Regions from separate parts of the Mesorhizobium sp. B2-3-2 genome, predicted to be linked through region 2. Evidence: predicted binding sites of a transcription regulator. Region 2 holds the regulator's gene; each other region holds the start of a gene.
What was found. Region 2 encodes LexA, which represses DNA repair genes until DNA is damaged. Its sites were predicted from a motif close to TGTTCNNNNTGTGTTCNG; they were not measured.
Positions count from the first base shown of each region.

Region 1 (3,274 bases), on a different contig from region 2:
GCGTGCCGCAACCAAGCGCCTGGATCAGGTCGGAAATCTGCTGGTTGGCGGCCAGCTTGTCGTTGCCGGCGCTGGCGACGTTGAGAATCTTGCCGCGTAGCGGCAGCACCGCCTGGCTGGCGCGGTCACGAGCCTGCTTGGCCGAGCCGCCGGCCGAATCGCCTTCGACGATGAAGAGTTCGGCGCCGGCGGCCGCATTCTGGGTGCAATCGGCAAGCTTGCCCGGCAGGCGCAGCTTGCGCACCGCGCTCTTGCGCGACACTTCCTTTTCCTGGCGTCGTCGTACCCGCTCGTCGGCGCGGGCGATCACCCATTCGAGCAGCTTCGAGGCTTCCTGCGGATTGTCGGCCAGCCAATGGTCGAACGGGTCGCGGATCGCCGTCTCGACGATGCGGATCGCCTCGATCGTCGCCAGCCTGTCCTTGGTCTGGCCGACGAACTCAGGCTCGCGGATGAACACCGACAGCATGCCCGCCGCCGAGATCATGACGTCTTCCGAAGTGACGATCGAGGCACGCTTGTTGCCGACGAGGTCGGCATAGGCGCGCAGGCCGCGCGTCAAGACGTTGCGGAAGCCGGCCTCGTGGGTGCCGCCTTCGCCGGTCGGGATGGTGTTGCAGTAGGAGTTGATGAAGCCGTCGCCGCCGAACCAGGTCACTGCCCATTCCAGCGAGCCATGGCCTCCTTGCCTGTCGCTCTTGCCGGCGAAGATTTCGCGCGTCACCTGGAATTCGTCGCCGAGCGACGCTTTCAGATAATCCTTGAGGCCGCCGGGAAAATGGAATTCGGCCTTGGCCGGTGTGGTGTCCTTTTCCTTGATCAGCGAGGGATCGCAGGTCCAGCGGATTTCGACGCCGCCGAAGAGATAGGCCTTCGAGCGCGTCATGCGGTAGAGCCGCGCCGGCTCGAACGCCGCGCCCTTGCCGAAGATCTGCTCGTCGGGGTGGAAGCGGGTTCTTGTGCCTCGCCGGTTGTGAACTTCGCCAAGGTGCTCGAGGCCGCTCACCGGAATGCCGCGCGAGAAGCGTTGACGGTATAGTTGACGACCCCGCGCGACTTCGACTTCAAGATGGTCCGACAGCGCGTTGACCACGGAGACGCCGACGCCGTGCAGGCCGCCCGAGGTTTCATAGACCTTGCTATCGAACTTGCCGCCCGAATGCAGCGTCGTCATGATCACTTCGAGCGCCGGCTTCTTGAACTTCGGATGCGGATCGACGGGAATGCCGCGGCCATTGTCGGTGACGGTGAGAAAGCCGTCAGCCGAAAGCTCGACATCGATGAAGGTGGCATGGCCGGCAACCGCCTCGTCCATCGAGTTGTCGATGACCTCGGCGAACAGATGGTGCATGGCCTTGTCGTCGGTGCCGCCAATATACATGCCCGGACGGCGCCGCACCGGCTCCAGGCCTTCGAGCACCTCGATATCGGCGGCGCTGTAACCCTCTGAGCCGTCACGAGACGCGGCCGCCGGACGCTTGGTTGCCGCCTGCACCAGCGGATCGGCCGGACGCGCCGGTGTGCGAACCGGTTGCGGCTGCTTCTCCAGATTGCCGAAAAGATCGTTGTTGTCGTCCATGCCTGCCATAGAGCCCAAGCTGCGAATCACTCGCCGATACTGCCACGCTTTTCAGCGCCAAGCGACGGAGGTTCCTGTTACGTTCGGGGATTAACCCCCTCTTATCCTAAAACCATTCGATAACCAAGCCGGCGGAAATCGGGCGGATAGCCAGCGAGAAGATTCCTGATTCTTTAACAATGCCGCCTAGCGTGAGCCAACATAACAAGAAACTACGGGCATCAGGGGTTTGGGCGTGAGGGGCAAGGCCATAACGATGATCGGCATCGCCGCCGTTTTCGGCGCGATCTCGATCTTTGCCGCGGATTTCTGGGTCAAGCGCCAGGCCAGGGCCGATGCCGAGGAGAAAACCGCGTCGATCGCGGCGCCCGCCCCGCCCATGGTCGAATTCAAGACCATCGTGGTGGCGAATGCGCCATTGCGGTACGGCATGGATCTCGACCGCGCGAAACTCAACGAAATCCCGTGGCCGCAGGATTCGCTGCCCCAGGGCGCCTTCGCCACCATCGATGGACTGCTCGGGGACGGCAGCCGCGTGGTGCTGTCGCCGATCGAGGTCAACGAACCGGTGCTGCTTACCAAACTGTCCGGCCCGAATGGCCGCGCTACGCTTTCCAACATGCTGACGCCCGGCATGCGGGCGGTCACCATCCGCACCGACGAGATCGCCGGCGTCGGCGGCTTCGTCACGCCGGGGGACCGGGTCGACGTCGTGCTGACGCGCGATGCCGGCGAAATCCAGGAAGTGGCCAAGAATGCGCAAGGCGCCGCCGGTTCGACCATTACCTCAGAGATCGTCGTTGCCGACGCCAAGGTGCTGAGCGTCGGGCAGGGCGCCGACGAGCGCCAAACGACCCCGCAGGTGGCCAATTCCATAACCATCGAGGTGACCACCGAAGGCGCGCAGAAAGTGGCGCTGGCCCGCACTGTCGGCACGCTGTCGCTGTCGCTTCGCTCCGCCAGCGAAGGCGGTGACGGCAAGAACGGTGTCACCACCATCTCCTCCTTTGGCGGATCGGTGGCGGGCAAGGCGCAAGCCGCGGCCGGCTCGCTGTTCGACGCCATGGCAAAGGAGCCGGAGCAGCCGAAATTCAAGACGGTCATCGTGACGCGTGGAACGACGGCCGAGGAATATCAGGTTCCTGCGCGGGACCAGAAATAGGAATATCAGGTTCCTGAGTGGGACCAGAGCAGGACCGGTGGGGACCGGACGGGACGGGAACAATGTTCAGGCAACTTCAATATCGAATGGCAGGCCGGTTGCACGTCGTACGGGCCGTGGCGATGGCGGTGACGATGGCGGCCGCGGGCATCTTCGCCGGCCCGGCCAGGGCGGACAATGACATCGTCTATGTCTCGGCGACCAAGAACGCCTCGATCAAGGTCGCCAAGGGCAAGCCCAAGACGATCATGACCAGTGCTGCCTTCTACCAGATCGTCATCGGCGATCCGGAGATCGCCAACGTCAACCCGTTGACCGACAAATCCTTCTATGTGCTGGGCAACAATCTCGGCACCACCGGCATCGCCCTGTTCGACGAGAACAAGCAACTCGTCGGCACCGTAGACATCGAAGTGACGCTCGATACCGACCAGTTGGCCGACACCATCCGCGCCAGCGTGCCGGACGCCAAAATCAAGGTCGGCTCCGCCAATGGCCGTGTCGTGCTGTCGGGCGAGGCGGACGACGCGGTC
Region 1 is NZ_VFWA01000006.1:254,057-257,330, forward strand. Features, by position in the region: gene parE (DNA topoisomerase IV subunit B) at 1-1,579, opposite strand, end outside; gene cpaB (Flp pilus assembly protein CpaB) at 1,815-2,741, shown strand; gene FJ964_RS17460 (type II and III secretion system protein family protein) at 2,864-3,274, shown strand, end outside.
Region 1: parE (DNA topoisomerase IV subunit B) is a predicted target of LexA. The motif match lies at 1,649-1,666, and genes of this name have one in related genera.

Region 2 (3,274 bases):
TTCGCCGCCACCGCGGCCCTGGTCGGCGCCTATGCCGGCTGGTCGGATCGCAAAGCCGACAAAGCGCGGACCCCGCCGCCGCAACGGACCTTGCCTGGCCTCCTGACGCGAAAATTGCTGCTGGCGACAGGTGGGCTGGCGATGACCTCGATCATCGCGGGAAGCGCCACGGCGCTTTTCGCCATCTGGCATTTCCAGCGCGTTTCACCACTCAGCCTGTTCGCCAATCTTGCAGTCATGCCGATCGTTTCCGTCGTGATGTTCCTTGCGGTTGCCAGCGCGCTGCTGATGCCGTTCGAGTTCGATGGACCATCCCTTTATCTGATGGGCAAGGGACTGACCATGATGATCGCCATATCGGGATGGATCTCGCAACGCTCGCCGGTCGACGCGGTCGGGTTGATTTCGCAGCAATCCGTCCTTCTGGTCGCGATCGCCCTGGTCATCGCGACGATGGCCACGACATGGCTGCGGCTGGCGGCACTTCCCTTCGCGCTCGCCGGCCTGTTGACCGTTTCGGACACGCGCACGCCGGACGTGCTGATTTCGGAGGATGCCCGCCTGGTGGCGCTGCCGATCGGCGGCGGCGAGCTCGCGATCAACCGGGCGCGCCCGAACGAATTCACCGTCGACAACTGGAAACGCGCGCTGAAATCCGAAACCATAGTTGCGCCGGAGCTGTTCGACAGCGGAGACCGACAGTTCGACATCTTCGATCCTGCGCAACTTCCGGCGGGAGCGCCTTTCTATTGCTTCACCGGCCTGTGCATGGCCCGGCATCCCTCCGGGGCGATCATCGCGCAGGTGGAGGATCGCAAGGATGCCTGGAGGGCCTGCGCCTATGCGGATCTGATCGTCATCGACGACCCCCGGGGCTACGACCCCTGCCACAATCCGCTGGTTCTCGTCATCACCAAGCGGCAGCTCGCTCGGAACGGAAGTGCCGCCGTCTTCTTCGACCAGCAATCGGCGACGGCACCGGCCCAGGCCAGCTTTGCCGTCGACAGGCCATATCGCCCCTGGCACGAACAGCGAAAATTCTCGCGCGAGGCACGGGGACTGCCGCCCTACCGCAAACCCGAAAAGCCCAACGCCGAACCCGCTCAGTAGCGCCTGATCAGTCCGACCAGCTTGCCTTGCACCTTGACCCTGTCCGGTCCGAAAATACGTGTTTCATAAGCCGGATTGGCAGCCTCGAGCGCAATCGAGGCGCCCTTGCGACGGAAGCGCTTCAGCGTCGCTTCCTCCTCGTCGACCAGGGCCACGACAATCTCGCCGGGACTTGCGGTGTCGGCGTTGCGGATGATGACCGTATCGCCGTCGAAGATGCCGGCCTCGATCATCGAATCGCCCTTGACCTCCAGCGCATAATGCTCGCCGCCCATGATCATGTCCGGCGGCACCGAGATGGAATGCGTCTGATGCTGGATAGCGTCGATCGGCACGCCGGCCGCGATACGGCCCATGACCGGGATCGAAACCGCTGAAACCGCGTCGTCGTCATTGCCGGCGGCGGGCAGGCGCGAGGGCGCCGCCGGCTTGATCTGCCTGTTAAGGCCGCCCTGTCCAAGGCTGCCCTGGATGACGCTCGGAGAGAACTTCTTTGCCGCGTTAAGACCCGGCGCGATCGAATCCGGCAGGCGCAGCACCTCCAGCGCGCGCGCCCGGTTCGGCAGGCGGCGAATGAAGCCGCGCTCCTCCAAAGCCGTGATCAGCCGATGAATTCCCGACTTGGAGGCGAGGTCCAGCGCTTCCTTCATCTCGTCGAAGGACGGCGGAATGCCGCTTTCCTTCAGCCGTTCATGGATGAACATCAAGAGTTCATGTTGCTTGCGCGTGAGCATGGCGGCCCCCAAAGGCATTGCACGAAGGGTCTGGAACCAGAATCAGAAAACAAACCCAGAACAAACACTATCTGTTCCAGTTGTGTTCCGCAACCATTTAAAGTTTAATGAATTTGTTAAGGCGGCGGAAACGAAAGGCCCTCCCGCAGCCAGCATCCTGCCAGCGCGGTCTGTCGTCAATGCGCTCTCAGCCTCTTTGAAACTATTTTGGTTAATGGCCTGTGGCCCGGCCGATCTCCACTCTTGGTACAAGCCTGCAAACCGTGTGGCCGGCAGGTGCCGGCTGCCTTTTGGGGCGGATCAAAATCTCCGCGGCTCGTGAACGAAACGAAACCAAAAAGCCAACTTCCTGCCGGAAAGCGGCCAGGCATCACCGAATGCGACGGGCTGCGTTCGTTCGCTCCTTGCTTCCGGCTCGCTTGACTAAACCGTATAACAATGTACGGTTTTCGAAGAGGGACACCAATGACCACGCCGAAGCAGGCCGCGCGACGTGAACGGATAGAGGAGGCCGCCTATGCGGTGCTCCGGGAAACCGGCTACAAAAGCGCCTCCCTGCTTGCCATCGCCAAGCGGGCATCGGCCTCGAACGAAACCCTCTACAACTGGTACGGCAACAAGCAGGTCCTGTTTCGATCCCTGATCGAAGCCAATGCGGGAGAAGCAAGGAAGCTGCTGGAGGACGCCCTTCGCCAGGCGCGCGATCCTCTCGAAACCCTGAACTTGCTCGGGCCAGTCCTGCTGACCCTTGTGACGGGCGACAAGGCGGTGGCGCTCAATCGCGCCGCAGCCGGCGACGTCAACGATACAGGCACGCTTGGCCAGTCGATCGCGCAATTCGGCCGCAATACCATAATGCCGCTTGTTGGCGACCTGCTTCGAACCGCAAGTCGGGTCGGCCTGATCGCCTGTGACGATCCTGCCGAAGCCGCCGACATCTACGTCCGGCTTTTGATCGGCGATCTCCAGGTTCGCCGGATCGTCGGGGTGCTCGAGGAGTTGCCTCGGCCGGAAATCGAGCAAAGATCGAACCGGGCGTTCACCCTGTTTTTGCGCCTCTATGCGGCCAGCCCTTGCCCCGGCGGCAAAACGGCCGGCCCGTTTCCGGGGCGCTCTTCTCACCGAGGAACATCGTGACCATGAGCAAAATTCCCGATCTCGCAGCGATCGAGGCAATGGACACCGCGGATCCGCTGCGTGCCATGCGTGACCGCTTCACCTTGCCTCAAGGGGTGATCTATCTCGACGGCAATTCGCTCGGCGCCGCTTCGCCCGCCGTGTTCGGCGAGCTGCAGCAGGCCGCCACGCAGGAGTGGGCGCAGGATCTGATCCGCGCCTGGAACACCGCCGGCTGGTTCGACATGCCGGTCGAACTCGGCGACCAGCTCGGGCGCCTGATCGGGGCCGCCGCCGGCCAGACGGTGGTCTGC
Region 2 is NZ_VFWA01000001.1:197,206-200,479, forward strand. Features, by position in the region: gene FJ964_RS00935 (ComEC/Rec2 family competence protein) at 1-1,110, shown strand, start outside; gene lexA (transcriptional repressor LexA) at 1,104-1,844, opposite strand; gene FJ964_RS00945 (TetR/AcrR family transcriptional regulator) at 2,310-2,981, shown strand; gene kynU (kynureninase) at 2,984-3,274, shown strand, end outside.

Region 3 (3,274 bases), on a different contig from region 2:
GACATCTGCCTTGAGGTCCTTGAGCTTGGTGACGAGCGCCGAATAGTCCTTTTCGCCGGCATTGATGCCTTCATAGTCCACTTCCTTCAGGCCGCCGGCGTTCATCGTCGCCTTGACCGCGTCGGCAACACCCTGACCGTACGCACTCTTGTCATGCAAGATGACGACGTTCTTGCCGGCATATTTCTTGGCGATCCACGGACCGATGAAGGCGCCCTGCGCGTCGTCACGCGTATAGAGGCGCATGATCGTCGGCCAGCCGGCCTTCGCCGCGGCGTCGGTCAGCACCGGGTTCGAGGAGGCCGGGCTCATCATCAGGGCACCGGCTTCGGCATAGACGGCGGACGCGGGAATGCTCGATCCCGAGCAAGCGTGGCCGTCGATGAACTTGACGCCGTTGGCGACGATACGGTTGGCGACCGAAACCGCCTGCTTCGGGTCGCACTGGTCATCCTCGATATCGAGCTTGATCTGGCGACCGTCGACACCGCCGGCGGCATTGATCGCGTCGGCGGCAGCCTGCGCGCCCTGCTTGAACTGGTCGCCGATGGTGGCGAGCTGTCCGGTCATCGGACCGACCACCGAAAAGGTGATGTCGTCGGCAAAGGCGACCGGCGTGCTCATCATCAGGCCGAAAATGGCCGCGTTCAAAATACTCAATTTTTTCATTGTGGTATGACTCCTCCACTCACGCGCGGCCGCCCCGGCCACGCTTCTTCCAGAGAGGCCGGACAATTTCATCCTTCGTGTGGCCTGTCTAGGCGCATTGGCGGCGCTCGATTGGGCCTGCGAAGCATCGCTGGAGCAAAAAGGCAAAAGCCGCGCCGGCCTTGTTCCGGCCGGTCGCGGCTTTGCCTGTCGAGCTGTTTCTCAAGCGCCCCCCGCACTCGAACCCAACTCGCCTTCCCTGTCTTCCTGTTGCCCTGATCTTTCCGAAAACCGGATCATGGCCGCCGCGCCGCTGGCCTTGTCAGGCGTGCCGCGTTCTTGGTTTTATTGCGTGGCCGTCTTGCCGCGGCCTTGTCCTTGTCCGGCGACCGGAAGGCTGCCCTGCCTTATATTCAGTGCATCGTCATCCATTCGCGGGCCTCGCGCAGCGCCTTGGCGATCTCGACCTTCGACATCGCAGCCGACAGTTCCGAGCGCAATTCCGCGGCGCGGGCCGAACCCTTGATCGCGGCGATGTTGAACCATTTGTGGGCGGCCACGACGTCGGTCTCGCAATCGCGGCCGGTCGCATACATCATCCCCAGTTCGAAAAGAATGTCGGCCTGGGCGGTTGCCCCCATGGCGCCGAAGCCTGCTTCAAGCATTTCAAAACGTGCCATTTTTCAATCCCCTGTTCCGGCCCTGTCTGGCTCCCGAGAGCTGCCTCCGTTTATCTGTCCGGGCCGCTCGTTCGATGCTTTCGAGAATGCCGCGCAGGCTTGAATCCGTCGTTAAATGGCGTGCTTAATTTGAGGAAAACAAAGCTAAAACAATAGGTAAACATGGAAATTCGTTAAGGATACAAAGCCAGCGATTCAGCCCGATTGCGCCAAATTTGACGAAAATTTCCGCGACCGGAATCAACACTCCGCTAACCACGCGAAACAAACACGAGGTTACGTATGCACTCAGTTCCCTGCCGACATTGCTTCTTTTGGCGGTTCTGAAATCGCCGGGGCTTCCGCAGCGGCACCGCTTTTGTTTTGCTGGAAGCTGGATTAGCTTACGTTTGCGTAAGCGGCAGACCGGTGAGGTGGAGCCTTCTGCCCGGTATCCAAGGGAGGAAAGATGTTTCGAAAAGCAAGCCTGGCCCTGGCGGCCATTTTGATCCTGACCGGTGTGGCCTGGGCCGATCCGATCGAGGGAAACTGGAAGACGCAGGCCGGCGATACCGCGGCCATCGGGGGCTCGGGTTCATTTTCCATCACGCTGAAGTCTGGCAAATATGCCGGCAAGACCATCGGTTCGCTCAAGGCGTCCGGCGACAACAAATACACCGGCAGCATAACCGACCCGGCAAACGACAAGACCTACTCCGGCAAGGCGACACTGTCGGGCACCTCGCTGAAAATGAGCGGCTGCGTGCTCGGCGGGCTGATCTGCAAGAGCCAGACCTGGCACAAGCTCTGATCGACCCCATCCTCGCGACATGAAAACGGGGCCGGCAGGCCCCGTTTTCGTTCCATGATCCTGGCATGCCGTGCCGGCGGCCATGCTCCTTATGGCCAGCACCGCCTCAAAACCCATCAACCAATTTGAACGGCAGATGAACGCCGGCATCAGAGCCGGTTCAGTCGTGCCCGGGCATTCTCCTGCGTGTTGAAGGAGACACGACCAATGCTCGCCCGCCGCTTCACCATCGTCTGCCTGCTGGTGAGCCTGTTTGGAATGTTCTTCGCCATCCTCGTCGCCGAAGCGGGCCGTTCGGCCCGTTCCTGGGACGAGGCCAGTTCCAGAACCTGCCGCCTCGCCTGCCCGACCAGCCTTCGCCCCTAAAGACAGAAACCAAAGACCTGACCAAACCAAGACCTCGAAAGAAAAGCCAAGACCATGAACCGCATCGCCGCCAACCTCTTCAAAACCGTTCGGCTTCTGCCGCGGGCGGCGCTCATCCTGGCGTTTCTTGCCGCACCGGTCCTGGCCGTGCCGATGATGCGTGCCGATGCCGAGTCCACGATCGACGCCCCGGCACTAAAGAAATCCGGCGTCGGTTTCGTACTGCTGGTCAGCCTGCAGCGCGGATAAATTGCGCCTTCGATCGGGACACCCCTCCCAACCGCCTTTCCAAATCTCTATATTGGGCCATGGAAAAGCGAATCTATCCCCAGGCCATCGAATCTGTGGTCATGCCCGAGCCTTTTGGCCGGCAAAGCTTCGACACCGCCGAGAAGGCGGTCGCTGCGCTGCAAGCCCTCTACGACCGCAACACCAAGTTCCTGCGCGACTCCTTCGCGGCGCTTGCCGCCGGCGGCGACAGCAGCAAGCGCTACCGCGCCTTCTACCCGAAGATCGGCGTCACGACGAACTCGTTCACCCAGATCGATTCACGCCAAGCCTATGGCCACATGCCGACGCCGGGGCATTTTTCCACCACCATCACCCAGCCGGGCCTGTTCGAACGCTATCTGGTCGAGCAATTGCGTCTGATCATGCGCAACCACGGGGTCGCGGTCACGGTCTCGGAATCGACAACGCCCATCCCGCTGCATTTCGCCTTTCTCGAAGGCACACATGTCGACGGAACGGCGGCCGAGCGTATCCAGCGGCCGATCCGAGACCTGTTCGA
Region 3 is NZ_VFWA01000021.1:9,668-12,941, forward strand. Features, by position in the region: gene FJ964_RS28570 (branched-chain amino acid ABC transporter substrate-binding protein) at 1-669, opposite strand, end outside; gene FJ964_RS28575 (sel1 repeat family protein) at 1,062-1,328, opposite strand; gene FJ964_RS28580 (DUF2147 domain-containing protein) at 1,777-2,118, shown strand; gene FJ964_RS31120 (hypothetical protein) at 2,326-2,484, shown strand; gene FJ964_RS28585 (hypothetical protein) at 2,539-2,733, shown strand; gene FJ964_RS28590 (AMP nucleosidase) at 2,835-3,274, shown strand, end outside.
Region 3: FJ964_RS28575 (sel1 repeat family protein) is a predicted target of LexA. The motif match lies at 1,463-1,480, and genes of this name have one in related genera.